DNA from 3 places in the Dickeya dadantii NCPPB 898 genome. Region 1 is predicted to be linked to each of the others. Evidence: predicted binding sites of a transcription regulator. Region 1 holds the regulator's gene; each other region holds the start of a gene.
What was found. Region 1 encodes PurR, which represses purine synthesis genes. Its sites were predicted from a motif close to CANGCAAACGTTTGCNTG; they were not measured.
Positions count from the first base shown of each region.

Region 2: serA (phosphoglycerate dehydrogenase) is a predicted target of PurR. The motif match lies at 3,565-3,582, and genes of this name have one in related genera.
Region 3: DDA898_RS21485 (NCS2 family permease) is a predicted target of PurR. The motif match lies at 7,650-7,667, and genes of this name have one in related genera.

Region 1 covers NZ_CM001976.1:2,826,658-2,837,484, forward strand. The annotation lists gene pdxH (pyridoxamine 5'-phosphate oxidase) at 1-162, opposite strand, end outside; gene DDA898_RS12875 (MliC family protein) at 259-564, opposite strand; gene anmK (anhydro-N-acetylmuramic acid kinase) at 671-1,783, opposite strand; gene DDA898_RS12885 (outer membrane lipoprotein) at 2,128-2,595, shown strand; gene slyA (transcriptional regulator SlyA) at 3,033-3,470, opposite strand; gene DDA898_RS22380 (DUF1289 domain-containing protein) at 3,645-3,884, opposite strand; gene gloA (lactoylglutathione lyase) at 4,149-4,556, shown strand; gene rnt (ribonuclease T) at 4,698-5,375, shown strand; gene DDA898_RS12905 (Grx4 family monothiol glutaredoxin) at 5,501-5,851, opposite strand; gene DDA898_RS12910 (C40 family peptidase) at 6,183-7,151, shown strand; gene cydH (cytochrome bd-I oxidase subunit CydH) at 7,333-7,422, opposite strand; gene purR (HTH-type transcriptional repressor PurR) at 7,809-8,834, shown strand; gene cfa (cyclopropane fatty acyl phospholipid synthase) at 9,253-10,413, shown strand; gene DDA898_RS12925 (riboflavin synthase) at 10,509-10,827, opposite strand, start outside.
Region 2 covers NZ_CM001976.1:4,136,013-4,146,839, forward strand. The annotation lists gene DDA898_RS18535 (LysR family transcriptional regulator) at 127-1,023, opposite strand; gene DDA898_RS18540 (zinc-binding alcohol dehydrogenase family protein) at 1,134-2,135, shown strand; gene serA (phosphoglycerate dehydrogenase) at 2,251-3,483, opposite strand; gene rpiA (ribose-5-phosphate isomerase RpiA) at 3,787-4,449, opposite strand; gene DDA898_RS18555 (LysR family transcriptional regulator ArgP) at 4,645-5,538, shown strand; gene DDA898_RS18560 (oxidative stress defense protein) at 5,568-6,296, opposite strand; gene DDA898_RS18565 (IclR family transcriptional regulator) at 6,430-7,266, opposite strand; gene mscS (small-conductance mechanosensitive channel MscS) at 7,386-8,270, opposite strand; gene fbaA (class II fructose-bisphosphate aldolase) at 8,362-9,438, opposite strand; gene pgk (phosphoglycerate kinase) at 9,625-10,788, opposite strand.
Region 3 covers NZ_CM001976.1:4,782,694-4,793,520, forward strand. The annotation lists gene DDA898_RS21455 (DUF799 domain-containing protein) at 188-847, opposite strand; gene DDA898_RS21460 (DUF4810 domain-containing protein) at 851-1,204, opposite strand; gene DDA898_RS21465 (CsgG/HfaB family protein) at 1,223-1,894, opposite strand; gene aegA (formate-dependent uric acid utilization protein AegA) at 2,499-4,502, shown strand; gene DDA898_RS21475 (4Fe-4S dicluster domain-containing protein) at 4,499-5,032, shown strand; gene DDA898_RS21480 (4'-phosphopantetheinyl transferase family protein) at 5,332-6,072, shown strand; gene DDA898_RS21485 (NCS2 family permease) at 6,158-7,495, opposite strand; gene yieH (6-phosphogluconate phosphatase) at 7,769-8,437, shown strand; gene DDA898_RS21495 (amino acid ABC transporter permease) at 8,442-9,200, opposite strand; gene DDA898_RS21500 (amino acid ABC transporter permease) at 9,202-9,945, opposite strand; gene DDA898_RS21505 (ABC transporter substrate-binding protein) at 10,049-10,827, opposite strand, start outside.

The DNA of each region.
Region 1 (10,827 bases):
GGTCAGATCGTGGCGGCGTAGCCCGCCGCGGGTATATTCGCGCCGCAAATCGGCGATATCGACAGCGGTGGTATTTTCACCGGAAGCAATATTTTCACCGGGCGCGATCGCAACGCGGTTTCGGGTGTCAGGGTGGTGCGCGTCATCGTGTTCTGTGGTCATGAGGTCCTGCCGTTGCCTAACCGGGCGAGAAATAGAGAGGCTCATTCTGCGCCCGCGTCACCAAAATCTCAACGCCCGCAACGGCATGGACACGGATTACTTCAGCACACAGTCATTGACGATGATTCTATCGCCGCGCACGATAAACGCCTGATTTCCTTTGCTCCAGAAGGCATATCGGTCGTCGCTGTAACGCGTGCCGGACGCGGCAGGCACCTGGGGAAGCGTGTGAGATTCGCCATCCAGCAGGAAGGTCACGCTGTCGCCCTGCGGGCCGGGGTTCAGCGTGACGGTGAGCGGCATGGTGCCGCACTGGTAGTACAAGGTTTGCGGCTTCGCGGCCGGCATCAGTTGCGCGCAGCCGCTTAACAGCACGACGCCGGCGATCAGCAGTGATTTCATTCTATTGTTCTCCTGTTATTAGCGGATGCCGGCATCCCATCCGGACAAATCCAATAACGGAGCAGTCTATCAACAGAGCGCTGACGTACCTCTCGGCAAAATCCGATTACACGGGCATCGCCGGGTAAATGGCGCCAAGCACGGTTTCGCGGCTGGCGCCGGTCACGGACGGCAAATTGCCGGGCAACCCAGACAGGGTGCGAAACGCTAACCAGGCGAACGCCAGCGCTTCCATATCATCGCCACGGATGCCGAAGTTGTCGGTAGCGCTGACCTCAATGCCCGGCAGGCGCGCCGACAGTTGACTCATCAGCAGCGGATTGCGCGCCCCGCCGCCGCACACCAATACACGTTCGCAGCCGCCGGTCAGCAGCACTTGCCCGGCGATGGTTTCCGCGCTCAGCGCCACCAGCGTGGCCTGCACATCTTCCGGCCGCAGGCGGGGAAAGACCGCCAGTTGTCTTTCCAGCCATGCCAGATTGAAATACTCGCGCCCGGTGCTCTTGGGCGCCGGCAACCCGAAATAGGGATCGGACAGCATGTGGCTCAACAACGCGTTGTCCACCTGACCGGTTAACGCCCAGGCGGCGTCTTTATCGTATGGCTGCGCCCGGTTACGCCACACCCAGGCATCCAGCAGCATATTGCCCGGCCCGGTGTCATAACCTTTTACCGGACGCCCCGGCACCAGCACCGAAATGTTGGCGATCCCGCCGATATTCAACACAATTCGCCGTTCCACCGGGTGCTGCAATAGCGCGTGATGAAACACCGGCACCAGCGGCGCCCCCTGCCCGCCCAACGCCATGTCGCGGCGGCGGAAATCGCCGACCGTGGTGATGCCGGTCACGGCGGCGATACGATTGCAATCGCCAATCTGCAGGGTGCAAGGCGCATCGCTGTCCGGTTCATGCCAGACCGTCTGCCCATGACAGCCAATCGCGGTAATCTCGCTCGCACTCAGCCCGGTCTGGCGCAACAGCGCCTGCACCGCTTCGGCGAACAGCGCCCCGAGCCGGGTATCCAGTCGCCCTAATTCGGAGAGCGTCACGGCCTGGCCTTGATTCATGCTCAGTATCGTCTGCCGAATCGCCGGTGGAAGCGGATGGCAATAGCTGGCTTGCTGTGCGACGGTATGCTCATCAATGGCGGCCAGCACCACGTCGACACCATCCAGACTGGTGCCGGACATCACACCAATATATCTTCCAGACCTCATTGGGTTACCTTTGTTTTGTAAAATGGCCGTCTGTCACGACATAGTCTCAAATGACCAGACGATGCAGGCACGTTGCCGGTATACTGGATGTAGATTTTGTCTTTTTTGTCAGACTGATGCCAGCGTAGGTAAAAAATCGCCACTTGACTCGGTTTTTCAGAAAAAAAGGACTTCACAGGGAACTTTATAACGCGTTTATTATCAATTTAGGCGCGCTATTCTATCCTTAACATCAATTGAAACAGTAGAATGGTGCGTTCGACCACACCATGATGTGACAATAGATAATTCGTCGGCTTAGGCTGCGCCCCCGACACAGACACAGCTATAACAGGAGTCTTTCTATGATGAAACGTTTTCTCGTGATCACTTTAGCAGGTATCACACTGGCTGGCTGCGCCAATACCAGCACCCTGTCAGGAGACGTTTACAGTGCATCCGAAGCCAAGCAGGTTCAGACTGTAACCTACGGCACCGTCGTCTCTACTCGTCCGGTACAGATTCAGGCCGGTGAAGACAGTAATGTCATCGGCACCCTCGGCGGCGCCGTGCTGGGCGGGCTGGTCGGTAATACCGTCGGCCGCGGTACGGGCCGTAATCTGGCGACAGCCGCAGGCGCGGTTGCCGGTGGCGTTGCCGGTAACAGCATTGAAGGCGCGGTCAACCGCGTTCAGGGCGTGGAGCTGGAAATCCGTAAAGACGACGGCAGCACCATCATGGTGGTGCAAAAACAGGGCGATACCAAATTCCACGCCGGACAACGTGTGGCTATGGCCAGCAACGGCCGTTCCATCACCGTCTCCCCGCGTTAAGATTCGATTATCAATCACCACCCTCCGGGTGGTGATTGTCTAATGTCATCAATTCGGCTCGATATATCCAGATAACCATCATTCACACTATATACTCGACATACTGAGTTGCAGGTGCGTTGGCTTTATTATCTGGCCCATCCCTAGGCCTCACCCTTTTAGAGCCGCGACAAGCCGCGTTCAACCATGTTCCCGACAGACCTGCTCCCACAGATCCATTCCCAACAGAGTTGTCGCTCTCCCCAGTCATTTACTTATGCAAAATTCTGAGGATTCGATCGGTTGCCGCGTTACAAAGTTCATAATGAACCTTGCCCTGAAGGGCCAACGTTGCGTTGTTCAAAACGCCAGCGTGTTGTCCTGCGACTCGAATTATTTGAGTAATATGTTGTCTGAAATTCGAATTCGCCCGCCAAGACATTTACTTTTTCTATTAATTAAGACTGACTCTCATGTAATGCCAAAATGTTTTTTTCCAGCCGGGAGATAATAGTGGCCAACTCATCCACTTCCGCCGGGGTAATACCATTTAATATTTCGCTGCGTGTCTGATCAATAACGTCATTAACAGCCTGAATGATAGGATCCGCCATATCCGTTAACAGAATACGTTTAGCGCGTCGATCATGGGCACAGATGTGCCGGGTAATTAACCCCTTATCTTCAAGTTGATCCAACGTACGCACCAGCGAAGGCTGTTCTATTCCTATCGCTTTGGCAAGCTGAATTTGGGACTGCCCCGGAGGCAGTTGGTGAATATTATGCAGTGTGACCCAGTGCGTCTGCGTGAGCTCCAGAGGCTTCAATCGATGATCAATCAAAGCGCGCCATACACGAACCAACCGGGCTAAATCAGAACCTAACGGCAATTCCATCACTTCTCCTTATAGTTAGCATACTAAGCAACTTCCCTGGATTGCAATCAACTCTGATTTAAAACGAAAGTCTAATAAAAAAATGTCTTATTGTTATCTATCTATTCTAGCAAATAATAATTAATTAAAAATGATCTTGAACTTAATTTATATCATTAAATATCACCCTGCCGATTAAAACAAGGCTGGTTGATCTGGCTCGGAGGACACTGAATTTTTTTCACTTCGCTGGGAACGTTTCATCCTTTGCCGGCACAAACGCAGCACATCCTGTTTTTGCGCATCACTCATTGTCCCCCAATTAAAACGCTCGCTGCGGCTGCGAAAACAACCACGACAGAAGCCCCGGTCATCCGCCTGGCAGATACCCCGGCAAGGGTTGGGAACAGGAAAAAGTTCGAGCTGCTCAGCCACAGGACCTCCTCATCTGACGTCTTTATTGAAACCTTGATTGCCGTCACTGGCAAGCTTTCCGTAACGTTACCGAGTAATTAACCGCCATCTTCCCGTTTATCTCACCCTTTTTTCAGCAAGCGAACCTGAAAAGCAGCGCCCGGCCACAGGTTTGGACTCCCCCCGGCAACGACGTTATACTCAGGCCCTGTTGTTTCAGGCGGTAACGGAATGCACCCGGTATCGCCCATGACGGTTAACCCACTGATCAAAATAGGGGTCATTATGCGTTTACTTCATACCATGCTACGCGTTGGCGACCTGCAGCGCGCTATCGATTTCTACACCAAGGTACTGGGCATGCGTCTGCTACGCACCAGCGACAATCCGGAATACAAATATTCTCTGGCATTTGTCGGCTATACCGAGGAAAGCGAAGGCGCCGTGATCGAACTGACCTACAACTGGGGCGTGGAAAGCTATGAACTGGGCACCGCCTTCGGTCATATCGCACTGGGTGTGGATGACGTAGCGGGTGCCTGTGAACGTATCCGTCAGGCCGGCGGCAAGGTTACCCGTGAAGCCGGCCCGGTCAAAGGCGGCTCCACCGTTATCGCTTTCGTTGAAGACCCTGACGGTTACAAAATCGAGCTGATCAAACGCTCGCAGGCCGGTCAGGGACTGGGCAATTAATCATCCCGCCTTTGCTGTTCAGGTGCCGACAGGCGCCTGTCTTTCGGGGGAACGGTTATCCGCCGTCATGTACGGCTGCTGCATCCCCCGCCGGAATTTGCCATAATGCGCACTGCATGTTACTGAAGAAATAAGAAACGAATGGCTGAGAAAAATAACCTGAACGCCCTGAACGCGCGTTTTCGTGGCTTTTACCCCGTTGTTATCGATGTCGAAACCGCCGGGTTCAACGCGAAAACCGATGCGCTGCTGGAAATTGCAGCCGTAACGCTGAAAATGGATGAAAGCGGTTGGTTACAGCCGGACGAAACCTTGCATTTTCACATCGAACCGTTTGAAGGCGCAATTCTGCGGCCCGAAGCGCTGGCCTTCAACGGCATCGACCCTGCCAACCCATTGCGTGGCGCGGTGAGCGAATATGAAGCGCTGCATGAAATCTTCAAAGCCGTGCGTAAGGGAATCAAAGATCAGAACTGCAATCGCGGCATCATCGTGGCCCATAACGCGACCTTCGACCACAGCTTTCTGATGGCGGCGGCAGAACGCTGCGGCCTGAAACGTAACCCATTCCACCCTTTCGCCACCTTTGACACCGCCGCGCTCAGCGGGCTGGTGCTGGGGCAGACGGTGCTGGCCAAAGCCTGTATTGCAGCGGAGATCCCGTTCGACGCCAGCCAGGCGCACTCAGCGCTCTATGACACCGAACAGACAGCGCAGCTGTTTTGTGAACTGGTCAATCGCTGGAAGCGCATGGGCGGCTGGCCGCTGGCCTCAGGAACCGATACCGAAACGCCGCTGGCCGTCGGCAGTGAAGGGTAAGCCGGCGCGAACACCGGTGGTCGTGCCAATACCCTGCGGCATCAAAGCATCATAATCGTAACGATTAAAACGATATCAGGCAGCGCCGGGCTGCCTGATGCCGGGCTGCCTGATAGAGAGAAGGATTACTGCTGTTCCGCCTGCTGGGAGCGGTATTTGTCGGCGGTTTCTTTAATCAGTTGCTGCAGTTCGCCACGCTGGTACATCTCAATCACGATGTCGCAGCCGCCGACCAATTCGCCATCCACCCACAGCTGCGGGAAAGTCGGCCAGTTGGCGTATTTGGGCAATTCGGCGCGGATATCCGGGTTTTGCAGAATATCCACATAGGCAAAACGCTCGCCACACGCCGACAACGCCTGGACCGCCTGGGCAGAAAAACCACAGCTCGGCAATTTGGGCGAGCCTTTCATGTACAGCAGAATCGGGTTTTCAGCGATCTGAAGCTGAATTTTTTCAAGTGTCGTTGTCGTCATTTTATTGCTTCCTCAAGGGCGTGATGAGCAGCCCGTCAACGGCTGTTCATATGACTCGCGGCATACCGTGCCGTGCCGCTTCTGTTGCTTTGTATTCTAACGATAGCGACGGCCACAAAAAAACGCTATCTTTTGTAGGGTTTTATCCAGCTGAGCGTCAGCCAGAACAAAACAGCACCGAATCGGCTGATAATTAAGCAGCAGGCATCGTTGTTAACGTTTTCTCACTATTTTGTAGTAACAATGCCTTATTCCCCACTTTTTTATCAGGTCATTTTCGGGAATACTGTAAAGATTGAACGATTGAGGACAACATTCGGTCAGAATTATCATGCGTTTATTTATTACGCTCTTTTTATTATTTTTCAGTAACCTGTTTTTTAACCTGGCACAGGCTAATCCACATAGCGCTGCGGTTTTTCCGCGCAAAACCGGCGTGGAAACGGCGAATAAAGCTATTGAGGAATCCAAAAAAAGCAAGGTTGCTAAAAATACCAAAAAGGGTGCGGCGCCCACTCATGACAAAAAGCCGGAAAAAACCGCCAAAACCGCGCCTGCCAAACCCACCGCCGCTCACGATAAAAACGTCAAACCGCACAACGATAAAAAACCGGTGACAACCACGACCTCAGCCCACGCAACCAGCAAGAAACCGACGCAGGAAAAAAGCGTGCAGGCTAAAACGCCAGCCGGCAAAACCACGAAAAAGGACGCTCCGGCACAGGCGAAGAGCAGTCACAAGACGCATGAAACCGTTATTGCCAAAACGGCAAATAAAAAAGGCAAACCTGCCGCCGTCGACGAAACCGCTACCCTATCACCACACGGCAAGAGCAAAAAAGGCAAGCAAGATAAAGCCTCGCTGACCATCAGCGCCGCTCACCAAAAGCGCTATCAGCATGCCAAACTGACCGCCATGAACAAGCTGATGAGCCAGATCGGCAAACCCTACCACTGGGGCGGTGCGACCCCCTACTCCGGTTTCGATTGCAGCGGGCTGGTGTATTACGCTTATAAAGATGTGGTGAAAATCACGATTCCGCGTACCGCCAATGAGATGTTCCATCTGCGCGACGCCGCGCCTATCAAGAAAAGCGAACTGGAAAGCGGCGACCTGGTGTTCTTTCGGATAACCAACCGCGGTGCTGCCGACCATGTAGGCGTCTATCTCGGCAATGGTCGTTTCATCCAGTCGCCGCGTTCCGGCGCTGATATCAAAATCAGCAAGCTGAGCGAAGACTACTGGCAGGATCATTACGTCGGCGCCCGTCGCGTGGTCACGCCGAAGACGATGCGTTAAACAATTACCATGCGTTAAACAATTACCATGCGTTAAAGCGCTTCCGCTGGAATGACGCTATCCAAATACGGCAAAAGGGGCATCGCGCCCCTTTTTATTTTTCGATAGCCGTTTTCTGGTACCTGCCGTTGACAGCGACGAATGTGTCGCTGACGATCCAGGCGCCGTTAGCGCCACGCCGTCAGTTCAGCACCGCGCTCAGACTAAAGATGATGATCACTGCCAGTGAAGCCACTGTGGTGAACAGCGACATTTTCAAATTAGTATCCATAGTATTCTCCTGTATGTGACCGATGATCGCCGTCATCCCGTCATGTCTGAATCAAACCCCGATCCCGGCAGGTGGGGAAACATCATAAAGCATAGGTGTATTATCACCCGAGCGGCGTCAAAAAACCGCTTTCTGCGTCACAGAGATAAAACGAATTGCCTCTTCCACTTTTGCTCTAAATCGGCCAAAATCCGCAGTTTACTGTATACACTGCGTTGGTCGAAGCGTCAGCCCTCCCCTCAAGCTACACACCTCGGCATGTCTCCTCCTGAAATGTTGCCTTGTTGTCCGGCAGGAGATGAATTCACGCAGGCAAACGATTAACAACATATTTACTGCTGTAACAGACAACCTACTGTAACAGATGAGTTCAGGAGTCACTTTAGATGGCAACGATCAAAGATGTGGCAAAACGCGCGGGCGTTTCGACCACAACCGTATCACACGTGATCAATAAAACACGTTTCGTCGCCGAAGAGACCAAGGCTGCGGTGCGCGCGGCCATCGATGAATTGCATTATTCGCCGAGTGCAGTGGCCCGCAGCCTGAAAGTCAACCACACCAAATCCATCGGCCTGCTGGCGACATCCAGCGAGGCGCCCTATTTCGCCGAAATCATCGAAGCGGTGGAAAACAGCTGCTACGCCAGAGGCTACACGCTGATCCTGTGCAACTCCCATAATAATCAGGACAAACAGCGCGCCTACCTTTCCATGCTGGCGCAAAAACGAGTCGACGGCCTGTTGGTGATGTGCGCCGAATATCCGCCGGAACTGCTGTCCATGCTGGAGGATTACCGCCATATCCCGATGGTGGTGATGGACTGGGGCGAAGCCCACAGCGATTTTACCGATACCATCATCGATAACGCCTTTGCCGGCGGCTATATGGCCGGACGTTACCTGATTGAGCGCGGCCACCGCGACATCGGCGCCATTCCCGGTTCTCAGGGGCGCAATACCGGCAGCGGGCGTTACCTGGGGTTCCTGAAAGCGTTGAAAGAAGCCGACATTCCGCTACGGGAAGAATGGGTGGTTCAGGGCGACTTCGAACCGGAATCCGGCTACAAAGCGATGCACCAGATTCTGGCCCAGAAACAGCGGCCGACGGCGGTATTCTGCGGCGGCGACATCATGGCGATGGGCGCCATTTGCGCCGCCGACGAGCTGGGGCTGCGCGTACCGCAGGATATTTCGGTGATCGGTTATGACAATGTTCGTCACTCCCGGTATTTTACCCCGGCGCTGACCACCATTCACCAGCCCAAGGAGCGGCTGGGGCAGGCGGCGTTTTCCATGTTGCTCGACCGCATTACCAGCAAACGTGAGGAAGCCCAGACCATCGAAGTGCATCCGACCCTGATCGAACGCCGCTCCGTCGCCGACGGCCCGTTCCTCGATTACCGTCGTTAAAATTCAGACGATTCTGTTATATCTCGGTTTGGCTCTTCAATCAGGCGGCATCCCGCGCCACACATGGCGACGACGCGTGCTATCGCAGCTGAACACATGACTTAACGTGCTGCTTTAACCCAACGAATTCTTGTCGTCGGGTTAAAGCAGTCATACACTCCTCACTGTCTTTAACGACAATAATTATGAGCAGACGATGCTTTCGGCATCACGCATCGCCTTCGTTTCTATACGGTCTGTTGACCGCCGCATCTTTTTCTTACGGCCAGGGATAGACGCCTTTCGTACCGCTTTTCTCTTATTTCCTCTGGGACATCCAAGGGCTGACGATGGATTGAGTCCACCGAATGCCCTCTGTGGGTACATTTGTCTAATGTGTTCCTTGCACAGGTATTTTCCGGCAAGGTAGGGAGAAGTTATGAGTTTATCTTATGTGGAGGAGCTGGATGCAGCTAACCTATCCTGGTTCCGGATTGTCAATGAAATGCTATCGGCTGCCGACATCGTCATTAACGGTTCACGCCCGTTTGATATTCAGGTCAAAAATCCCGGTATGTACAAACGCATACTACGTGAAGGCTCGCTAGGATTGGGCGAAAGTTATATGGATGGCTGGTGGGAATGTGAACGGCTGGACATATTTTTCCACCGCGTGTTAAGTGCCGGACTGGAAAAACGGCTTCCTCACAGTTGGCAAGATACGCTACGGATCCTGATGGCACGGCTGACCAACCGGCAGTCTCGCCGCCGGGCCCGGCTCGTGGTCAAGGAGCACTACGACCTCGGTAATGATCTTTTCACCATGATGCTCGACCCCTACATGCAATACACTTGCGGTTACTGGAAACAGGCCGAAACGCTGGAACAGGCGCAGCAAGACAAGCTGCGCCTGATTTGCGAAAAGCTGCAGTTGCGTCGCGGCATGACTCTGCTGGATCTCGGCTGTGGCTGGGGCGGGCTGGCGGAATTTGCCGCCCGCCATTACGGCGTCAGCGTCACCGGCGTTACCATATCCCGCGAACAGCAGACGCTGGCACAGCAGCGCTGTCAGGATCTGGATGTCACTATTCTGCTGCAGGACTATCGCGATATGAACGATATGAACTGGCAGTTCGATCGTATCACTGCTGTTGGCCTACTTGAGCATGTCGGCCCGAAAAATTACGATACCCTTTTCCAGATAGTGAGAAAAAACCTCAAATCCACCAGCCTGTTTCTGTTGCATACCATCGGATCGAACAACGCCAGACTAAATGTAGACGCCTGGATCGACAAGTACATCTTCCCCAACGGCTGCGTGGCTTCAATAAAGCATATCGCCCAGGCCAGCGAACCCTATCTGGTGATGGAAGACTGGCACAATTTCGGCGCAGACTATGATCGTACGCTAATGGCCTGGTATGATCGTTTCCAGCAACACTGGCCAACGTTGTCAGAACGTTACTCCGATCGCTTCCATAGGATGTTCTGCTACTACCTCAACGCCTGTGCCGGCGCGTTTCGCGCACGTGATCTCCAACTCTGGCAAATAGTATTCAGTGTGGGCGGTGTAGAGGGCGGCTTGCGAGTCCCCAGATAATCCTGGCCCCCGGCGAATCCACATCCCGATAGCAAAAAACCGGCAGCCAGGCTGCCGGTTTTCATGATGGGAGAACGTGCCAGGGAAGAAAGTGCTTATTCGCCCTGCTCCGCCTGTGCAGCAGCCTGCTGCGCCTGACGCGCCAGGACGCGCTCGACTGTATCGATGATGGCCTGGGTTTGCGGGTCGATTTCGATATTGATGCGATCGCCCAGCCGTTTCTGACCCAGCGTCGTGCGCTGGAGCGTTTCCGGAATCAGATGCACGCAAAAACGGCTGCGGGTCACCTCCCCCACCGTCAGACTGATGCCGTCAATGCCGATGAAGCCTTTGTGCAGCACATATTTCATCTGCGATTCATCAGACAACCGGAACCAGATCTGGTGATTATTTTCCGACGTCAGGATTTTGACG
Region 2 (10,827 bases), 1.3 Mb from region 1:
CCAGAAAACACAAGGTTTGAAATCATTAAGGTTGAAACCATTAAGGTAAACAATAACGTTCTCTGGCAGGACGGCGTGTAATAACGCGCGATCGGATCTTCGGTTCCGTGGAGAACGAGATATCACTTAACGAAAAGAATAATCACGCAATGCCTCAAAACTCAGAGCAAAATCAATAAAGCAGTTAAGGGCGGGTGAATTCAGTTTGCGTCCGGGATAAATCAGATAGAGATCGTTGCTATCCGCCCGCCATCCGGGCAGCAAGCAGACCAGCTCGCCGCTGTCCAGTTGTTCGCGGCACAGGAACGCCGGCAACAGCGTAATGCCGCCGCCGGCCAGCGCGCAGGCTCGGGCATACAGCAAATTATCGGTAATATGCGATTGCGGTAGCCGCCAGAGGAAATATTCCGCTTCATGATGAAACCCCCACTCCGGCCAGGCTCGATGCGCAATACAGCGGTGCGACTGCAATTCACGCGGGTGTGCGATCGGCTCGGAACCCGCCAGATACCCAGCCGAAGCGACCAGATAATGCGGCACCTGCCCCAGCGAACGGCCAATCAGGGAAGAATCCTGCGGCTTGCCGGTGCGCAGCGCGGCGTCAAACCCTTCGTCCACCAAATCGATGACCCGATCGGCAACAACGACATCCAGCGAAACCGCCGGAAAGCGCAACTGAAACTCCGCGGTCAGGCGCGCCAGCAGGGTGGCCCCCAACCCGGCCGGACTGGTGATCCGCAAACGCCCACTGGGATTATCGCGCAAGTGCTGCATCGCCATCTCGGCGCGTTCACTGGCTTGCCGCATCTCCCGGCAATGCACCAGATAACGTTCGCCGGCAAAGGTCAGATTGAGCTTGCGAGTGGTGCGGTTAAACAGCCGTAGCCCCAACGACTGCTCCAGTTGACTGATGCGCAGGCTGAGGCTCGACTTGGCTATGCCCGCCTGTCTGGCGGCTTCGGTAAAACTGCCGCATTCCGCCACCAGCGCGAACAGCGCCATATCCTGTAATTGTTTGAACATGATTGTTCTTCATAGTCGAACACTTCGTTAGTAATTGTCCATCTTATCAGCACTATCGACAGGTTCTACACTGTTATGCAGTCCAACACGTAACAATGGAAAAACTCATCATGACAGTAAAAGCGATAGCCGTTGACCCCAAACAACCCGAGAACTTCATAGAAATCACCGCCGAATTACCACACCCCGGCGAACACGACCTGTTGGTGGCCGTAAAAGCGGTATCGGTTAACCCGGTCGACACTAAAGTTCATGCCGGGTTGCGTCGGGACGGCCTGCAACATCCGCGCATTCTTGGCTGGGACGCCAGCGGCGTCGTTATCAAAACCGGTTCAGCGGTGAGCGGTTTCAAAGCGGGGGACGAAATCTGGTATGCAGGCGATATCACGCGCCCCGGCAGCAACAGCACGCACCAACTGATCGATGCGCGTATCGCCGCGCATAAACCTGCCACGCTGAACTGGGCTGAAGCAGCCGCGCTGCCGCTGACGGCCCTGACCGCTTGGGAAGGATTATTCGAGCATCTGAACATCCAGCACGCGGCTAAAGGCAAAACGCTGCTGATTATCGGCGGCGCCGGCGGCGTCGGCTCGCTAGCCATTTCTTTGGCGGCACAGCGCAGCGAGGCGACGATCATCGCTACCGCTTCCCGTCCCGACTCCGCGCAATGGTGTCGTGATCGAGGCGCTCATCTGGTGGTGGATTACCGCCATCTGGAGGATGAATTGAAAAAGCAGAACATTGAGCAGGTCGATTATATTTTCTGCCTGAATGATACCGACGGCCACTGGGATGCCATCAGTCGGTTAATCGCACCGCTGGGACACATTTGCACCATCGTGGAAAACACCCGGCCGCTGGACCAGAACCAACTCAAGCTAAAAAGCGCTGCGCTACACTGGGAATTCATGTTTACCCGCAGCATGTTCACTACGCCGGACATCGCGCGTCAGGGCGAAATCCTGCGTGAGGTGGCGCAACGGGTGGATAGCGGCGAATTGCAGGGCACCCTCAGCCAAACGTTGAACGGGCTGACCACCACCACACTGAAACAAGCGCACGATGCCGTACTGGCCGGTCATATGCGCGGCAAAGTGGTGATCACGCTGTAGTTAAAACAACATGAAATAAACCAACATAAAATAAACCGGCATAAAAAAAGCCAGCCCGGTGGGCTGGCTTCCTCATTAAGCCGAATTATCGGTTACAACCGGCTTGCCCCCATACTCAGTACAACAAACGAGCGCGAATGGTGCCGGGGATGGATTTCATCAGTTGCAGCGCGGTGTCGGCGCCGTCGGTTTCCACATCAATCACCACATAACCGATTTCCGGGCTGGTCTGCAGGTACTGCGCCGCGATGTTGATGCCCTGCTCGGCAAAAATGTGGTTAATCTGCGTCATGATACCCGGACGGTTTTCATGGATGTGCAGCAGACGGCTGGCGCGGTCGCTGTGCGTCGGCAACGACACTTCCGGGAAGTTGACGGCAGACAGTGTGGAACCATTGTCGGAATACTTCACCAGTTTACCGGCCACTTCATCACCGATGTTCTCCTGCGCTTCTTCAGTAGAACCGCCGATATGCGGCGTCAGGAGCACGTTATCGAACTCGCACAGCGGCGACAGGAACGGATCGCTATTGGTCGCCGGCTCCTGCGGGAACACGTCGATAGCTGCGCCGGAGAGGTGCTTGCTGGCAAGCGCATTGCTCAGCGCCGGAATGTCCACCACGGTGCCGCGCGACGCGTTGATCAGGATAGAACCCGGCTTCATCAGCGCCAGTTCGTCGGCGCCGATCATATTCTGGGTACTGTCGGTTTCCGGCACATGCAGGCTGACCACATCGCTCATGTTCAGCAGGTCGGATAAATGACGTACCTGTTGGGCGTTGCCCAGCGGCAATTTGCTTTCGATATCGTAGAAATAGACGTGCATCCCCAGGCTTTCGGCCAGAATACCCAGTTGGGTACCGATGTGACCGTAACCAATGATGCCCAGTTTCTTGCCGCGCGCTTCAAAGCAGCCAACCGCCTGCTTGTGCCAGATACCACGGTGAGCTTTGGCGTTGGCGGTCGGAATGCCGCGCAGCAGCAGCAGCAACTCGCCGATCACCAATTCGGCCACGGAACGGGTATTGGAAAAAGGCGCGTTGAAGACTGGGACACCGCGCTTGGTCGCTGCCGACAGTTCAACCTGATTGGTACCGATGCAGAAACAGCCGACGGCCACCAGTTTCTCGGCGGCGGCGAAAATCTCTTCCGTCAGATGCGTGCGCGATCGAATTCCCACAAAGTGCGCATCACGAATCGATGCTTTCAGCGCTTCCGGGTCAAGCGCCCCCTTATGGTATTCAATATTGGTATAACCTGCGGCGCGCAGATTCTCCAGCGCGTTCGGGTGTACACCCTCCAGCAGCAGAAACTTAATCTTGTCTTTTTCCAGTGATACCTTTGCCATTTCCCGACCTTATTTTCAGACTTCAGATATAACGGTTTGCAAACCGGTCTCTGCAAACATAACAAAAAATACGCAAGCGGCAATACAAACGATTGCCTGCCCGTTTTTTCGCGCCACCTCACCCGAAGGGTTTCACGACAAAAAATACTGCCAACCACCAGCAGGACCACACAGGGATGATGCGAAATAAGAAAAACTGATATTAAGTACCAAAAATGAGCCGTTAACCCTAGCCGGATTTTTTAGATAAAAAAATCCGGCCGCCGTTAGCGTCACCGGATACGGGCAAGAAACAACAACGATTTATTTCAGGCGAACCGTTTTCACCCCGTCGGACGTGCCCACCAGCGCGACGTCCGCGCCGCGATTAGCGAACAACCCCACCGTCACCACGCCGGCAAGACCATTGATACGATTTTCCATCGCCACCGCATCGGACAGATCCATGTTGTGCACATCCAGAATGATATTGCCGTTGTCGGTAACCACACCGTCACGATATACCGGCTGCCCGCCCAGCTTGACCAGCTCACGGGCCACGTAGGCGCGCGCCATCGGAATCACTTCCACCGGCAGCGGGAAACGCCCCAGCACATCCACCTGTTTGGACGCATCGACAATACACACGAACTGACGGGCGATCGCCGCTACGATTTTTTCCCGGGTCAGCGCCGCGCCGCCGCCTTTGATCATCTGCATGTGCGGGTTGATTTCATCCGCGCCATCCACGTAGACATCGAGCACATCCACGTCATTGCAGTCAAAGACCGGAATTCCCAGGCTTTTGAGCCTGGCGGTAGAGGCGTCCGAACTGGAGACGGCGCCTTCGATCTGATGCTTGACTGAAGCCAGCGCATCAATAAAGTGGGCGGCGGTAGAGCCGGTCCCCACGCCAACAATAGTACCGGGGCGAACATAGTCGAGTGCGGCCCAGCCAACGGCTTTTTTCAGTTCATCCTGCGTCATGGTGTGCTTGTGCCTGTAGCTACGAAAACGTGTGCGTATTATAGGGCATGGCATGCTCAAAAGCAGAGGGTTGTGCCCTGACCGCGGCAATATTTCAGCCTCCGCGCGCCGAGTCAGGCGATTTTTTTCGGCGGTGCATCACAAAAATGTGGCATATTGCCGAAATGGTTTTTACGCAAAGGAATCTTCACCTTCATGAAACGCCCGGACTATCGCACCCTTCAGGCGCTGGACGCCGTGATCCGTGAGCGAGGCTTTGAACGCGCCGCACAAAAACTCTGTATTACGCAGTCCGCCGTCTCGCAACGTATCAAACAGCTGGAGAATCTGTTCGGTCAGCCGCTGCTGGTGAGAACGATTCCGCCGCGTCCGACCGAGCAAGGGCAGAAGCTGCTGGCGCTGCTGCATCAGGTGGAATTACTGGAAGAAGAGTGGCTGGGCAACGAAAACAGCAGTGAAACGCCGCTGCTGCTGTCGCTGGCGGTCAACGCCGACAGCCTGGCGACCTGGCTGCTGCCCGCGCTGCAACCGGTGCTGGTGGATTCGCCGATCCGGCTGAATCTGCAGGTGGAAGATGAAACCCGCACCCAGGAACGCCTGCGTCGGGGCGAAGTGGTGGGCGCGGTGAGTATTCAGCCTCAGCCGTTGCCAAGCTGTCTGGTGGATAAGCTGGGCGCGCTGGACTATCTGTTCGTCGCGTCGCCGGGATTCGCCAACCGTTACTTCCCGAACGGCGTGACCCGCTCCGCGTTGCTGCGTGCGCCGGTGGTGGCGTTCGACCATCTGGATGACATGCATCAGGCGTTTTTGCAGCAGAACTTCGACCTGCCGCCCGGCAGCGTACCCTGCCACATCGTTAACTCGTCCGAAGCCTTCGTACAGCTGGCTCGGCAGGGTACCACCTGCTGTATGATCCCTCATTTGCAAATCGAAAGAGAACTGGCCAACGGCGAGCTGATCGACCTGACGCCGGGGCTGTTCCAGCGCCGCATGCTGTACTGGCATCGTTTCGCGCCGGAAAGCCGGATGATGCGGCAGGTCACTGACGCTCTGCTCACGCACGGGCATCAGGTTCTGCGCCAGTCCTGACGTTAAAAACCGCGCCCGTTCAGTCTGTTTCAGGGCGCGCGTTGCAGTTCAAACACCACATCCACCTGATCGTCAAAGTGAATGGTCTGTTGTTCGTAGGTCTGAGAGACCTCGCTTTGCGCCACCATATCGGCGGTTTTGAACATGCGGGCAACCGGCACGGGTTGATAGTTGGCGACGTGATAGCGGATGCTGTAGACAGGCCCCAGCGCGGCGTTAAATCCGCTAGCCAGCGACTGCGCCTGCTGCGTCGCCTGCTCTATCGCCTTTTTGCGCGCCTGCTCGCGGTAGACGTCCGGATTGGATACCCCCAGTTCCACCGCCCGAATCTCGTTAAGACCGGACTTGAGCGCGCCGTCCAGCAATTCGTTGAGTTTGTCCAGTTGGCGTAATGTCACCTCCACCTGACGAATCGCCCGGTAGCCTTTCAGCACCGAACCGCCGTTTTTCAGGTAGTCGTACTCCGGCTGCGTGCGCAGGTTGGCGGCATTAATGTCTTTCTTGTCGATACCGCTTTTATCAAGAAAAGCAAAGTATTGCGCGACCCGTTCATCCACCTGCTTTTTGGCGTCGGCCACATCCTTGGATGAAACGCTGACTTCTATCGCCAGCCGGGCGATATCCGGCGTTGCATCGACGCTGGCGGCGCCGGACGTCACGATGTGCGGCCCGCTGGGTAATTCATTGCCGGCCTGAACCGTCATCGACGACAGACCAATACCAAGCAAGGTGGTCAGTGCCAGAACTTTCAGCTTCACGTTATCCCCTTTGCGTGTGAGTGAATGACAAAGCCTACCCCGGGCAGGCTTCATTCAATATAGGCGAATGTCCGAATACCGGTTCGTGTTCCAATACCGGTTAAGTATGGCGTAACCGGATGAAGACCGGCGCTTATGCAGACGGCGTGAATCCCAGTTCGTGGGAAATGTTCCGGGCGGTTTCCTGCAACGGCGCGACCAACGCGTCAATGCCGATCTGCTGTAAACGCGCCATCGACAGCGAAATGGAAACGGCATAAACCACCCGGTGCTGGATATCAAACACCGGGGCGGAAATGCAGGAAACGCCCAGTTCATTCTCTTCCCGATCCATTGCCAGACCCTGACGGCGAATCTCCGCCAGTTCCCGCTCCATGCTTGCCAGTTCGATGATGGTATTGTCGGTCAGGGGACGAATGTCGTCCCGGTGGGTATGCCAGTATTCGGCCGGGTAATCTTCTGCGCCATAGGCCATGAAAATCTTGCCCATCGCCGAACTGTGCAAAGACATATGCTGGCCGATATACGCACGGGTACGCATCATACCGGTGGTGGGTTCCAGCTTGTAAATCAGGATCGCGTGGTCGTCTTCACGCGTTGAAAAATTAACGGTTTCACCCACCGTCAGGTTGAGTTCTTCAAGGTGCGGCGCCGCCACATGCAACACATTCAGCGACGAGAGCGCCTTCTGGCCGATAGCGATGAACTTGGTGGTCAGGCGATAGCTGCCCGGCTGTCGCGCCGGCGCGACATAGCCGCACCCGGCCAGCCCTTGCAACAAACGGTGGACAGTGCTTTTGTTCATGCCGGACAACTCGGCAATCCGCGCCAGCGGGCACCCATTAGGGTAATCACTCAGTATTTCGATCAACTGTAAACCGCGAAACAGGCTTTGACTCCCCAGCGGCTTTTCCGCCTTTCCCTCGTCATCAATGCTACGTTCATTTATCACGTCTGATCTTCCTCTCATTACGCCCGCCAGGACATCAAACTCTGACGGGACGAGGACCATCATGAAACAGCATTTTATGTGATGCAATAGAGGAAACCGCCTCCGCGCCGCCATAGACGCCGACCGGAGACATGTTATTACAGCGTAGGCGCGCTCTGAGAGCCGGTCTGCGCAGAGGAAGCGCCATGATGCAGGTGCACGTCCATCTGCGGGTAAGGAATGCCGATACGGTGCTCATCCAGCGCCCGTTTGAAGCTTTCCAGCAGATCCCAGTACACCGCCGCCGCATCGCCGTTGCTGGTCCAGACCCGAACCACGAAATTGAGCGAGGAGGCGCCCATTTCATTCAAACGAATGGTGACGCCCTTATCCTGCTGGATGCGCGTATCCGCCGCTACAATGTCTCCCAGCACGGTTTTCACCACATCGATATCCGCGTCATACGCCACGCCGACAATAATTTCGGTACGGCGATCCGGTTCACGGGAGCTATTGATGATGTTGCCGGCGATAATCTTGCCATTCGGCACCACAATCACCTTGCCGTCGGCCGTCAGCAGCGTGGTGGAAAAAATCTGCACCTGCGTCACCGTACCGGCGACGCCACCCAGATCCACCGACTCGCCGGTACGAAACGGCCGGAACACCACCAGCAGCACCCCGGCGGCAAAGTTCGACAGTGAGCCTTGCAACGCCAGACCAACCGCCAGGCCGGCGGCGCCCAATACGGCGATGACCGACGCAGTCTGTACCCCGACCCGGCTTAACGCCGCGATCAGCGTGAAAGCAATAATGCCGTAGCGCACCAGTGCGGACAGAAAATCCGCCACCGTGACGTCGATACCGCGAGCCACCATCAGCCGGCTCATCGTGTTCGACATAATGCGGGCGACAACCATCCCGACGCACAGGATCACCAGCGAGGCGACGATATTCACCCCGTACTGCAACAAGATATGTTGGTTATTCACCAGCCATGACTGCAGACGACCCATGCTTTCGGCTACGTTGAGTTCTTCCATCTGTTCGCTCCTGTTAGCGTTATTCGCGTTATCTGTGCGCAGATAAAATTAAGGCTCCCGCAGGAGCCTTCGTCAAACCATACTGAGAAAATTACAGTACGTCGATCGCGTTCAGTTCTTTAAACGCTTTTTCCAGACGAGCTACCATGCTCGCCTGACCGGCACGCAGCCAGACACGCGGGTCATAGTATTTCTTGTTCGGCTTGTCGCTGCCTTCCGGGTTGCCCAGTTGGCCCTGCAGATAGCCTTCGTTTTTCTTGTAGTAGTTCAGGATGCCTTCCCAGGTCGCCCACTGGGTGTCGGTGTCGATGTTCATCTTCACCACGCCGTAGCTGACCGCTTCAGCGATTTCTTCCGCAGAAGAACCGGAACCGCCGTGGAACACGAAGTCCAGGCTGTTGTGCGGCAGGTTGAATTTCTTGGACACGAATTCCTGAGAGTTGCGCAGGATTTTCGGCGTCAGCTGAACGTTACCCGGCTTGTACACGCCGTGTACGTTGCCGAAGGACGCCGCGATGGTGAAACGCGGGCTGATGGCGTTCAGTTTTTCGTAGGCGTAAGCTACGTCTTCCGGCTGGGTATACAGCGCAGAGTTGTCCAGGTGGCTGTTGTCCACGCCGTCTTCTTCACCGCCGGTGCAACCCAGTTCGATTTCCAGGGTCATGTCCAGTTTGGCCATACGCGCCAGATACTTGCTGCAAATCTCGATGTTTTCTTCCAGAGATTCTTCAGACAGGTCGATCATGTGGGAAGAGAACAGCGGTTTACCGGTAGCGGCATAGTGCTTCTCGCCGGCGTCCAGCAGGCCGTCCAGCCACGGCAGCAGTTTCTTCGCGCAATGGTCGGTGTGCAGAATCACCGGCACGCCATAATGCTCAGCCAGCTGATGTACATGGTGAGCGCCAGAAATCGCACCCAGAATTGCCGCCTGCTGACCTTCAGCTTTCAGACCTTTACCCGCGGTAAACACAGCGCCGCCGTTGGAGAACTGAACGATTACCGGCGCGCGCACTTTGGCTGCGGCTTCCAGAACGGCGTTAATAGAGTCGGTACCGACACAGTTAACCGCCGGCAATGCAAAGTGGTTTTCTTTGGCAATTGCGAATACTTTCTGAACGTCATCACCCGTGATGACACCAGGTTTTACGAAATCAAAGATTTTAGACATGTCACGTGTCCTGTTTCGTTGGCCGTGGAGGGTTAGAGATTTGTCTGTTACTACATTGTCGACATAACCGCGATTGTGCCGACATCATTCCGATTTACTGCACGATTTACCTGCTGGTTGCCCGGCCGGCGGCCGGGCAACCGGAAGCGGGAAACATGCCCGCTTCAGATAACTGATTGAAAACGCTTACTGACGAGCACGCTCTTCCAGCATGACCACCGCCGGCAGTTTTTTGCCTTCCACAAACTCCAGGAACGCACCGCCACCGGTAGAAATATAGGAAATCTTGTCGGCAATGCCGAACAGATCGATCGCCGCCAGCGTATCGCCGCCGCCCGCGATGGAGAACGCGTCGCTGTTGGCGATGGCATTAGCGATGATTTCCGTACCTTTGCGGAAGTTCGGGAATTCGAATACGCCGACCGGGCCATTCCACAGAATGGTTTTGGCGTTTTTCAGAATATCGGCCAGACGCTCTGCGGACACATCGCCCAGGTCCAGAATCTGTTCATCATCTTTAATGGCGGCAACGGATTTCAATGTCGCGGTAGCAGTTTCGGAGAATTCCGTAGCCACGCGAACATCGCTTGGTACCGGGATATCGCAGGTTTCCAGCAGTTTTTTCGCTTCCGGAATCAGTTCCGCTTCATACAGCGATTTACCGACGTTATGACCCTGAGCCGCTACGAAGGTGTTGGCGATACCACCGCCGACGATCAGCTGGTCGGCGATTTTGGACAGTGAGTCCAGCACGGTCAGTTTGGTGGACACTTTGGAACCGCCAACGATAGCCACCATCGGACGGGCCGGGTTGCCCAGCGCTTTGCCCAATGCTTCCAGTTCGTCGGACAGCAGCGGACCGGCGCAGGCGATCGGCGCGAACTTGCCCACACCGTGGGTCGAAGCCTGGGCGCGGTGCGCGGTACCGAACGCATCCATCACGAACACGTCGCACAGCGCGGCGTATTTTTTGGACAGCACTTCGTCGTCTTTCTTCTCGCCTTTGTTGAAGCGGACGTTTTCCAGCACCACCAGTTCGCCTTCCGCCACGTCGACGCCTTCCAAGTAGTCTTTCGCCAGACGTACCGGTGAAGACAGGCGATCTTTCAGGTAGTTCACTACCGGCAGCAGGGAGAATTCTTCGTTGTACTCGCCTTCGGTCGGGCGGCCCAGGTGGGATGTCACCATCACGCGGGCACCCTGCTTCAGGGCGATTTCAATGGTCGGCAGGGAAGCACGGATGCGGGCGTCAGACGTCACTTTGCCATCTTTAACCGGCACGTTCAGATCCGCACGGATCAGCACGCGTTTGCCAGCCAGATCCAAGTCGGTCATCTTAATTACAGCCATGGTGAATCCTCTTGTTGATTCTCTTTAAAGTCGCTTGAG
Region 3 (10,827 bases), 2.0 Mb from region 1:
GCTCACCCCGCGGTTCTCTCATATTCTTTAATTATCATGAACAAAGCATAGTAAGGTTTTCTGATATGGCAACCGGGTTGGCGGTCATTTTGGGTGCAAAAGATCGGAAACGGTATGCATAAAAAGTAAAAAAACCGTCCATGTTGCAATGGACGGTTTTTCGTTATCAGCCCAGGAAATAATATAATTATTTAGCTTCTTTCCCGTACATCGGTGAACGCGGGCCATACAGCAGAGAAGAAGGTCCACCAGCTGTCAGCAAACGCACACTAGTGATACCTGCAATATCATGACCTTTATCGGTGATAGTGTTAGCAATCTGTGTAACGGCAGCCTGAACCAGCAAACCAACAATGCCGCCGTTAGAATTCGACTGCTGTTCGCTGGAGGAAGCGGTCGCACTGCCTTTCCATAGCTCCTTACCATTGCGCAAATCCACCAAACGCGCACTGGCTGTCACACGAGTTTCACTATTTATGACCATGTATTTTGAGCCATAGTCAGTGATATCAATATACAGAGCCGCATCCGCTCCAAAAATCTGGTGCAATTTCGCTACGCTAACGGCATGAATATCCTGAGCCGTTGTCAGACCATTCTGCTTAAAGGTCTCGTCCGTCACGGCAACCGGCAACACGTAATACCCTGATTCTGCTAACGGGTAAGTCACCTGGCTAAGAAAGCTAGTCCCAGCTTTTACATCCGGAGAATGGTTAAGCGGCGGCAATACCAGAATAGTTCTCGGTTTGCTCTGCTTGAATGAAGTATAATCATAAGGTTGCGGCTTGGCACAGCCAGTAAGAACCAGCACACCCATCAGACTGATTAATGCTAAAAAACGGTTCATTGGTTATTTTCCTTTATTCTTGCTCAACAGAAAGTCCATGAAAGGGGCGGATTCAGGGAATAATGATTTTTCCGTCTCGAACTGCTGACGAGCATCAACACCGCGGCCTGTTTTGGCATACAGCAGGCCCAGTTGGGCATGTAATCCTGGGGGAACCGGCTTGTTTTGTGATTTGGCAACTTCTACTGACTTCTGCAAAGAAGCAATCTGCTCCTCAGGACTGGTTTTATCCTGCTGATAATATTGATAAAGTGTAGTCTGATAATTATCCCAGCTATAGATGGTCTTAGGTTCGGAAGCGCATCCTGCCAATAAAGTTGCGGCCAACAACAGCAGTGTTTTTTTATTGAATAACATTATTATTTTCCCATTCACTTAATTCGATGGGCGCCATGCGCCGCTTTCAATACCCGCAACCAGATTGTTAACCGCTTCGCGAATCGCCAAATCCAACACTTTGCCATTCAGCGTCGAGTCATAACTGGCGGTACCGCCAAACCCGACAACTTCACGGTTGGACAACGCATACTCACCCGCGCCCTGAACGGAATACACCACTTCGGATGTCTGAACATTCACGATATTCAGTGTGGTCTTGGCATAGGCGATCTGTGATTTGCCTCTACCCAGAATGCCCCACAGTTGCTGATCGCCGACTTCCTTACGACCAAATTCAGTTACATCCCCAGTAACAACGTAATTGGCACCTTTTAATGTCTGCGCCTGGCCTTTAATACCTGCTTCCGTTTTCAGCTCATCCATGTTGGTGCGATCCAACACATTAAAGCGGCCGGTTTGCTGTAGATGGCTGACAAGAATGGTTTTAGCCTGATTTCCCAAACGGTCTACACCATCGGAGAAAATGCCGTTCATATAGTTGGAGCGGTTTTCAAATTTCCCAACAGAAATCGGGCTGCGGACGCCTTGATAAGGCGTGTTGTAGGACACGACTTTAGGTGTTTCCACGGTACGTGAAGATTCAGTGGCACATCCGCCCAACAGGGTGGCGGTAATGACCATAGAACAAAAAACAACCTTTTTATTCATAGACCAATCCCTTATTCAATTTATTGTTATACCGGTCAGCGTTTCCCATGAATGAGGTAAATGCCTGATAACACCGGCATCCAGCCAACGGCGGGAACTATTATGCTTAACGTTAAGATAAGTAACCACATATTTCACATCTAAAACTAAATTAAATATCCTGAAAAAACATAAAGATTCTCACTATCCTTTTTCGATTAATAAAACTTTCACTACGTATTGCTATATCAGGCTATTTTTGTCTTTTTTGATAACTGCATGAAAAATTTTGGTTATTTTTACCCCATATTATCTGTTCTATATCAAGATTCATGCCGACTCTAGTCGCTAGGATAAACCCCAATAACTGAGGGGATCGTTATTTTTTCTCCTGACGAGACAGGTACCAGGCCCCTTCCAAAATCACTTTCTGAGTGACCCGCTCAGGCTGGTTTCGTCATCTTTCGCCTGCCCGGCATGCAGTTCCGGCGCAACGCAGCCTGTAATCGCAACGGACATCCCGCATTGATTAAGTGAGCACACACTTACTTAATTTGATGAAGGCATGCCTGAAAATGACCGGCGGGTCATACGCACACCCATGCTGTACATGTCGGGAGAGGATATGAATCAGTTTGTTATCGCAAATGCGAAGGATTGTATCGGCTGTAATGCCTGCGAGATTGCCTGCGTGATTTCCCATAATCACGGGCGTTATCCGGAAAACAGGGACGATTTTCACCCCCGGATCAGGGTGTTTCATCAGGGAGAACAGCATACCGCGGTGACCTGCCGCCATTGTGAAGACTCCCCCTGCGCGAAAGTGTGCCCCACCCAGGCGCTGGTCAGAAAGCAGGACGGCATTCAACTGGTCGCCGAAAAGTGCATCGGCTGCAAAACCTGCGTGCTGGCGTGCCCGTTTGGCGCCATTAGCGTCGAAACCCAGTCACAGGGCGCCATCGCCCACAAATGCGACCTCTGCATTGGTCGTCCGGAAGGACAGGCCTGTGTGGAAGCCTGCCCGACTCAGGCGCTTCATCTCGTAAGTGAACGCTCACTAGAAGAACAACGCCGCACAAAACAGCTGCGGATGGCGCAAACCGCCATACCCGGCACGATGCGCGCGATCCCTACCTTTGCCGAGATAGCCTGTCGCCCGTTGGATAAGCGTAAAAACTGGCCGCGCCGGGATGCAGTAAAAAAACCGCTGGAAGAACGGGTGGCCACGTTTGGCGAGATCTATCACGGCTTCAGCGCCGAACAAACCCTCGATCAGGCCAGCCGCTGCCTGCACTGCGGTCAGCACGCCGTCTGCGAATGGACCTGCCCGCTGCACAATAACATTCCCGCACTGCTGCAACTGGTGCAGGAAGGGCGCATTCTCGACGCCGTCGAACTGTCGCATCGCACCAGCAGCCTGCCGGAGATTTGCGGCCGGGTCTGCCCGCAGGATCGGCTATGCGAAGGCGCCTGTACGCTGGGCAAAGGCTACGGCGCCGTGACCGTAGGCAACATCGAACGCTACATCACCGATACCGCGATGAGCATGGGCTGGCAGCCGGATCTGAGCCGGGTCAAACCCACCGGCAAGCGGGCGGCCATCATCGGCGCCGGACCGGCCGGGCTGGCCTGCGCCGATGTGCTGGCGCGGCACGGCGTACAGGCGGTGGTGTTTGACAGGCATCCTGAAATCGGCGGGCTGCTGACATTCGGCATTCCGGCCTTCAAGCTGGACAAGTCAGTGCTGACCCGGCGTCGGGAAATCTTCAGCGCCATGGGGATCGAGTTTCGTCTGAATACCGAAGTGGGAACCGATATCGGCATGGCGCAGTTGATGGCGGAGTTTGACACCGTATTCCTCGGCGTCGGCACCTACCGTTCGATGAAAGCCGGGCTGGAAAATGAAGACGCTCCCGGCGTGTACGACGCACTGCCGTTTCTGATCGCCAATACCAAGCGGGTGATGGAATTGCCGGCACTGCCTGATGAGCCTTACGTGTCGATGCAGGGTAAGCGAGTGCTGGTGTTGGGCGGCGGCGATACCGCCATGGACTGCCTGCGCACGTCGATTCGTCAGGGCGCCGCGTCGGTCACCTGCGCCTATCGTCGTGACGAAGCCAACATGCCTGGCTCGCGTAAGGAAGTCAAAAACTCCCGTGAAGAAGGCGTGGAATTTCTGTTTAACGTACAGCCGCTCAAGATCTGCCTGAATGATAACGGAGAAGTGTGCGGCGTCAGCCTGATCCGTACTGAAATGGGCGAACCGGACGCCAGCGGACGCCGCCGGCCAAAACCGGTGCCCGGCTCCGAATTCGTTCAGCCGGCAGAGGCGGTGATCACCGCGTTCGGTTTTCAGGCGCACAGCATGCCATGGCTACAGGACGCTCATATCGCGCTGGATCGCTGGGGCCACATCACGACCACGCAACCCGGCAACCGGCTCCCTTGCCAGACCAACCATCCCCAGGTGTTCGCCGGTGGGGACGCGGTACGTGGCGCCGATCTGGTGGTTACCGCCATCGCCGATGGCCGTAAGGCCGCACAAGGTATGTTGCGGGTTATGGGGCTGGAGAGCCAGGACATGTCGCTACCGGTCAACGCGGTGGTTCAACAGGAGAATCGGCCATGAATCAGTTTGTGATCGCGGATGCCGCCAAATGCATTGGCTGCCGCACCTGTGAAATCGCCTGTGCCGTCGCCCACGCGGGCGGGAACCAACAAAAATTGCATAAATCGCATTTTTTTCCGCGCCTTAAAGTAATTAAAAATGCTAACGTGAGCACGCCTGTGTTGTGCCACCAGTGTGAAAACGCACCGTGCGCCAGCGTCTGCCCGCACGATGCACTGGTGCAGCATCAAGACAGCATTCAGGTTATCTCGTCGCGGTGTATTGGCTGCAAAAGTTGCGTAATCGCCTGCCCGTTCGGCGCCATCAATGTGGTGACGCGGCCATCCGATGATGAAACGCCTGCCCCATCGCTATCAGGCAGTGAAGTCCATAAATGCGATCTTTGCATCGGCGTCGCCGACAGCCCGTCCTGTGTACGCGTATGCCCAACGTCGGCGCTGACGCTGGTGACGCCGCAGGCGATGACCGAACGGGTTCTTGAAAAACAGCAACGTTCCGCATGGCATCACGCGGATATCCGTTTGCGCTGATGCCTTATTGCCCGTGATGCCAGGACGCGTTCACGGGCAAGCGGCGCAGGCCGTGTCGCTGCGCCCTGTTGACATGATGTGATGTAAGCCCGATTTTTGTTTCAAATAAAATAAAATCAGTTTTAATAAAATGTGCTTTTTGAAGTATTCTGCTCGGGCAGGGATAATTATCGCCGATTTATCCGCCAGTTCCTCTTTGGCACAGATATTTGTCTGACCATTGCGTCGGAAATCAACTTCACATAGCAGTCATTCTACTAAAAATTATCAGGTTTTTTCGTTGGCATCATGGAGTGAATATGACCTGTCATTTCGTCAGGTGGGCAAGCACGGAAGCGTTACCCGATCTGCAGCGGTTATCGGATGATCTGATTTCATCCACGCACAGTTTTTCAGTGAAGCGCCGCGAGCGTTATCTGAAAAGCCGCGCGCTGCTGGCAGAGATGATGTTTTATTTCTTCGGTTATCCAGTTCTTCCGCCCCTAATGGTTTCGCCGAATGGCAGACCCTGTTTTGTTGATCCGCATCTGCCCGATTTCAGCCTCGGCTACGCAGGAAACACCATCGCAATCCTGCTCAGCGAGGAAGGGAAAGTGGGGATGGACGTGGAAATTGTCCGCGTCTGGAATCGTGAAACGCCGCCGCATCTGCAAACGCAGACCCACGCGGAAAAAGCCTGGATCGACGCCCAGCTTGATCCGCTGGAAGCCGCCACCCAATTATGCACTATTCGTCAGTCGGTGCTGAAAATTCCCGGTTTCAACGCCGGCGGGCCGGAATCGCTGAAGCTGCATCCGGCCTCCGGCCGTCTGCGGTCGCGGCATATTCCGGATGTGGAAGTGATCAGCGACATTGATGATTATCTGGCCTGGGCCTGTGCCCATACGCCTCGCCTCGACCGTCTGGTGATGTGGAACTACACCTCGGCCTACGGCATGCGGAAATCCGGCGAAATCGTCCAACAGCAGCGTCAGTCGCGGCGCTATATCAAACTGAGCAGCCACGCGACGGAAAACGCCTCACCGCTGCTGGCGATGTAGCGACAGGAACGCGAAAAAAGTAGGTCAACCGCAGGAAAAAAAGAAGTCAGCCGTAGCGAGCCGGGTAACCCCGGCTCGCGGATGATCAATGGGCGTCGATAAACACGATTTTCAGCAGGAACAACACCGCCACGGCGATGACGCACGGGCTGATATCACGCCAGCGGCCGGTCGCGGCTTTCATTACCGCGTAAGAAATGAAGCCCAACGCGATGCCTTCAGTAATAGAGAAGGTGAACGGCATCATCACGGCGGTCACGAACGCCGGTACGGATTCGGTCAGGTCATCCCAGTTAACGCGCGCCAGGCTGGCGGTCATCAACACACCGACATAAATCAGCGCACCCGCCGCCGCATAAGCCGGCACCATGCCCGCCAGCGGAGACAGGAACATCACCAGCAGGAATAAAATCCCCACCACCACCGCCGTCAGGCCGGTACGACCGCCGATGGAAACGCCGGAAGAGCTTTCGATATACGCGGTCACGGATGAGGTGCCGATGAACGAACCGGCCACCGAGCTGATGCTATCCACATACAGCGCCTGCTTCATCTGCGGGAATTTGCCGCGGGCATCCACCAGACCGGCCTTGTCGGTCACGCCAATCAGGGTGCCGGAGGAGTCAAACAGGTTCACCAGCATGAAGGAGAAAATCACCCCGGACAGGCCCAGATTCAGCGACCCGGCCAGATCCACCTGACCGACCACATTGCTGACGCTCGGCGGCATGGAGAACACGCCTGCGAATTTCACATCCCCCAGCAACGCGCCCAGCAGCGTGGTTACCGCGATGGAAATCAGCACCGCCGCATGAATATTGCGGGACGCCAGCACCACGATAATGAAAAAGCCCAACGCGCCCAGCAGCACGCTATGCGAGGTCAGCTTGCCGACCGACACCAGCGTTTCCGGATTCGGCACGATAATCCCGGCGTTTTTCAGCCCGATCATAGCAATAAACAGCCCGATGCCGCTGGCGATGCCCAAGCGCAGACTGAGCGGAATATTGGCGATCATCCAGTAACGAACCTGGAATATCGTCAACAGCAGGAAACCGACCGAGCCCCAGAAGATAGCGCCCATCGCCACCTGCCACGGCAAACCCATGGTGCCGACCACCACAAAGGCGAAAAACGCGTTCAGACCCATCGCCGGCGCCAGCGCCACCGGCAGATTAGCCAGCAGGCCCATGAAAATACTACCAAAGGCGGCGATCAGACAGGTGGTGACAAACACCGCTTTGGTGTCCATCCCGGCGGCGCCCAGAATCTGCGGGTTAACAAAAACGATATACACCATCGTCAGGAAGGTGGTGAACCCGGCAATAGTCTCGGTACGAGCGGTAGTGCCGTGCTGCTTCAGTTTGAACACGCGATCCAGCAGCCCCTGCTCAGCAGCGGAACCAGACTGAGATTTATCCATGATAAATGACCCAAAGAGAAGAAAGGAAAGATAATCGCCCGGTATCCTATACCAAAATGCGGAGCAGTTAACGCGCCGGCGGGCTTTTTTTTCCCGACGATAACAATTTTCTATATCTCCAGCCTGTTCGCAGCGGTTTCGCCTCACTTCCCGACGGGAAAACGTTTGTCTGCCACAGAGATAAGGGGTGACGAGTCGCTTGTTTTCACAAACATCGCATTATCCCGTCAGTCAGGTAAAGTGGGGATTTTCGTCCCTCAACAAGGAATGCCCATGTCCCGGATTGAATGCGTATTTTTCGACTGCGACGGCACGCTGGTGGACAGCGAAGTTATTTGCTGCCAGGCCTACATCAATATCTTTATTCCTTACGGCGTGCAGTTGCCGCTGGATGAGGTCATCAAAACCTTCAAAGGCATGAAGCTCTACGACATCATCGAACGCATCAGCGAGCGTTTCGGCCTGACGGTTTCAATGGAGCAGATGGAACGCCATTTCCGCCAGGAAGTGGCGCGACTGTTCGACCTTTCGTTACAGCCGATCGCGGGAGTGCGGGACGTACTGACGGCGCTGCAAGCGCCCGCCGCGGTGGTGTCCAACGGCCCGGTCAGCAAAATGCAGCATTCACTGGGGCTGACCGGCCTGCTGCCGTTCTTTGGCGAGCACCTGTACAGCGGCTACGACATCGGCAAATGGAAACCGGATCCGGCGTTGCTGCATCACGCCGCGCAGCAGATGGGAGTGACGGTGGAAAACTGCATTCTGGTGGAAGATTCGGTTTCCGGCACGCAGGCCGGCATTGCCGCCGGCATACCGGTGTTCTACTACTGCGCCGACGAACATAACGCCCCGATCCATCACCCATTGGTGACGATGTTCCACGACATGGCGCAGTTACCGGCGCTGTGGCAGGCCCGCGGCTGGGCGCTGACCGCCGCCTGACGGCTCAGCCGGCTTCGTGCGACAGCGATTCCGGCGTACTGACCGGTTTGCGTCTACCGAATAGCCGACGCCGGGCGGGTTTCGGTCCGGCGCGAAAACGCCTGCTGACGCCCTGCGCCAGCAGGTCCAGCAACAGGCAAAAGATAAAATAGACCAGCGCGACGAACAGGAACACTTCGGTTGGATAGACCATGCTGCGGTTGTTGACCTGAGTCGCCAAAAAAGTCAGTTCGCCAACGCCGACGATGTAAGCCAGCGAGGTATCTTTAATCAGCGAAATCCACTGGTTGATGAACGACGGCACCATCATGCGCAGCGCCTGCGGCAACACGATGTACCACAACGTCTGCCAGCGTCCCAACCCCAGCGACATCCCCGCCTGCCACTGACCGCGGCCTATCGCCACGATGCCGGCCTTCACGCCGTGCGCCAGATAGGCGGAGGCGATGAACGCCAGCGCGCACACCACGGTAGTGATTTCGGGGATATCGACGCCAAACAGCATCGGCAGCAGGAAGTAGGTCCAGAAAATCAGCATGATCACCGGAATCGCGCGGAAAAAGCCCAGCACCATCGCCAGCAGTCCGCCAGCCCAGCCGCGATACATCGCCAGCGCGACCCCCAGCCCCGTACCCAACACCGCCGATGCGATCCCGGCCATCAAACTGAGCGCCAGCGTCAGCGCTGCGCCGCCCAACGGACCTTCCGGGAACGTGCCCCACATCAGGTAGCTAAAATTGTCGCGGATGATCGAAAAATCCATTTCAGTGCTCCTTTAGCGGTTGCCGGTGCTGACGCCACTGTCCCCAGCCTTCCAGCAGGGCGATCGCCGCGATATAAAATACCGTCGCCACCCCGAACGCCTGAAACGTGCGTAGCGTTTCGGTTTCCACCTGTCGGGAAGCATAGGACAGTTCCGCCACGCCGATCGCCATCGCCAGCGATGAATTCTTAATCACGTTCATGTACTGACCGAGCAACGGCGGCAGCGCGATGCGCAGCGCCTGCGGCAACACCACATAACGCATCACCTGCCAGTCGGTCAGCCCCAGCGCGCAGGCGGCGTACTTCTGACCATGGGCCACGCCGGCGATGCCGGCGCGAATCTCTTCCGCGATAAAGGCGGCGGAATAGAGCGTCAGGCCAAACAGTCCGGCCAGAAACTCAAACGACGGCCCGTTCAGCCCAAGCAGCGGAATCACGTGCGAGCTGTTGAGCCACTGCATCAGCCCGGCGGGCAGCCACTGCGCCGCGCCGAAGTACCAGAAGAACAATTGCACCAGCAGCGGGGTGTTGCGAAACAAGGAGCAATACGCGATAGCCAGCCAGCGCAGCAGCGGCGTACGGCTGTCGCGGCCGGCCGCCAGCACCAGACCCAGCGCGGTCGCCAACACCACGGTGGCGGCGGCGATACCGAGCGTGACCTGAAAGCCTTGCCACAGCCATTGCAGATACTGAGGCGCCAGCAGCCAGTCGGTCAGCCATTGTCGGATAGATTCATCAGTCATCATAAACAAGAAGGCCCCCGGGATCGGTCCGGGGGCAAATCACAACCATCAAGTAAGAAACTACGGTAACAACTATCGGATTGAGAATACTGTGACAGCGTACTCAAGCCTTGGGTTGCTGATCCAGCGGCGCGATTTTGAAATCGCCGCGCGGCTGGGCAGACGGTGTTTCCGGCCCGAACCAGCGATTGTAAATTTTCACCACGTCGCCCTGTTTTTCCAGATTCAGCAGGATGTCATTCACTTTCTGCGTCAGGCGGTCCTCGCCCTTCGGAATACCGATGCCCTGATACTCTTTGGTGATGCTGAACGGAGAAATTTCAAAGTCGGCTTTCTGCGCCGCCGGCAGGTTACCCAGCAGCCCGACCAGCTTGGCGTCGTCCTGGGTGATGGCTTGCACGTTGCCGTTACGCAGCGCGGTGAACGCCAGCGGGGTATCGTCGTAGGAAATCACTTTGGCGGTCGGGTAGTGCTCACGCAGGGTGATTTCCTGCACGGTGCCCTTGTCGGCGCCAATGCGCAAATTCTTGATGTCATCCGGCGTTTTCAGCACGCCTTTGTGGGCGATGAACTTCTGGCCGGTGGCGAAATAAGGCACGCTGAAATTGACCTGTTTGGCGCGTTCATCGGTAATGGTGAAGTTGGCCGCAATCAGATCGACTTTCTTCGAGGTCAGCAGCGGAATACGGTTGGCCGGATTGGTGGCGCGCAGCTCTACTTTGACGCCCAGCGCCTTGCCGATGGCTTCCGCTACGTCCACATCGTAGCCCACCAGCTTTTTGCTTTGCGGATCGACATAGCCAAACGGCGGATTGCTGTCGAACACCGCCACTTTCACCACGCCCGCTTTCTGGATGTCATCCAGCTTGTCGGCTTGCGCGT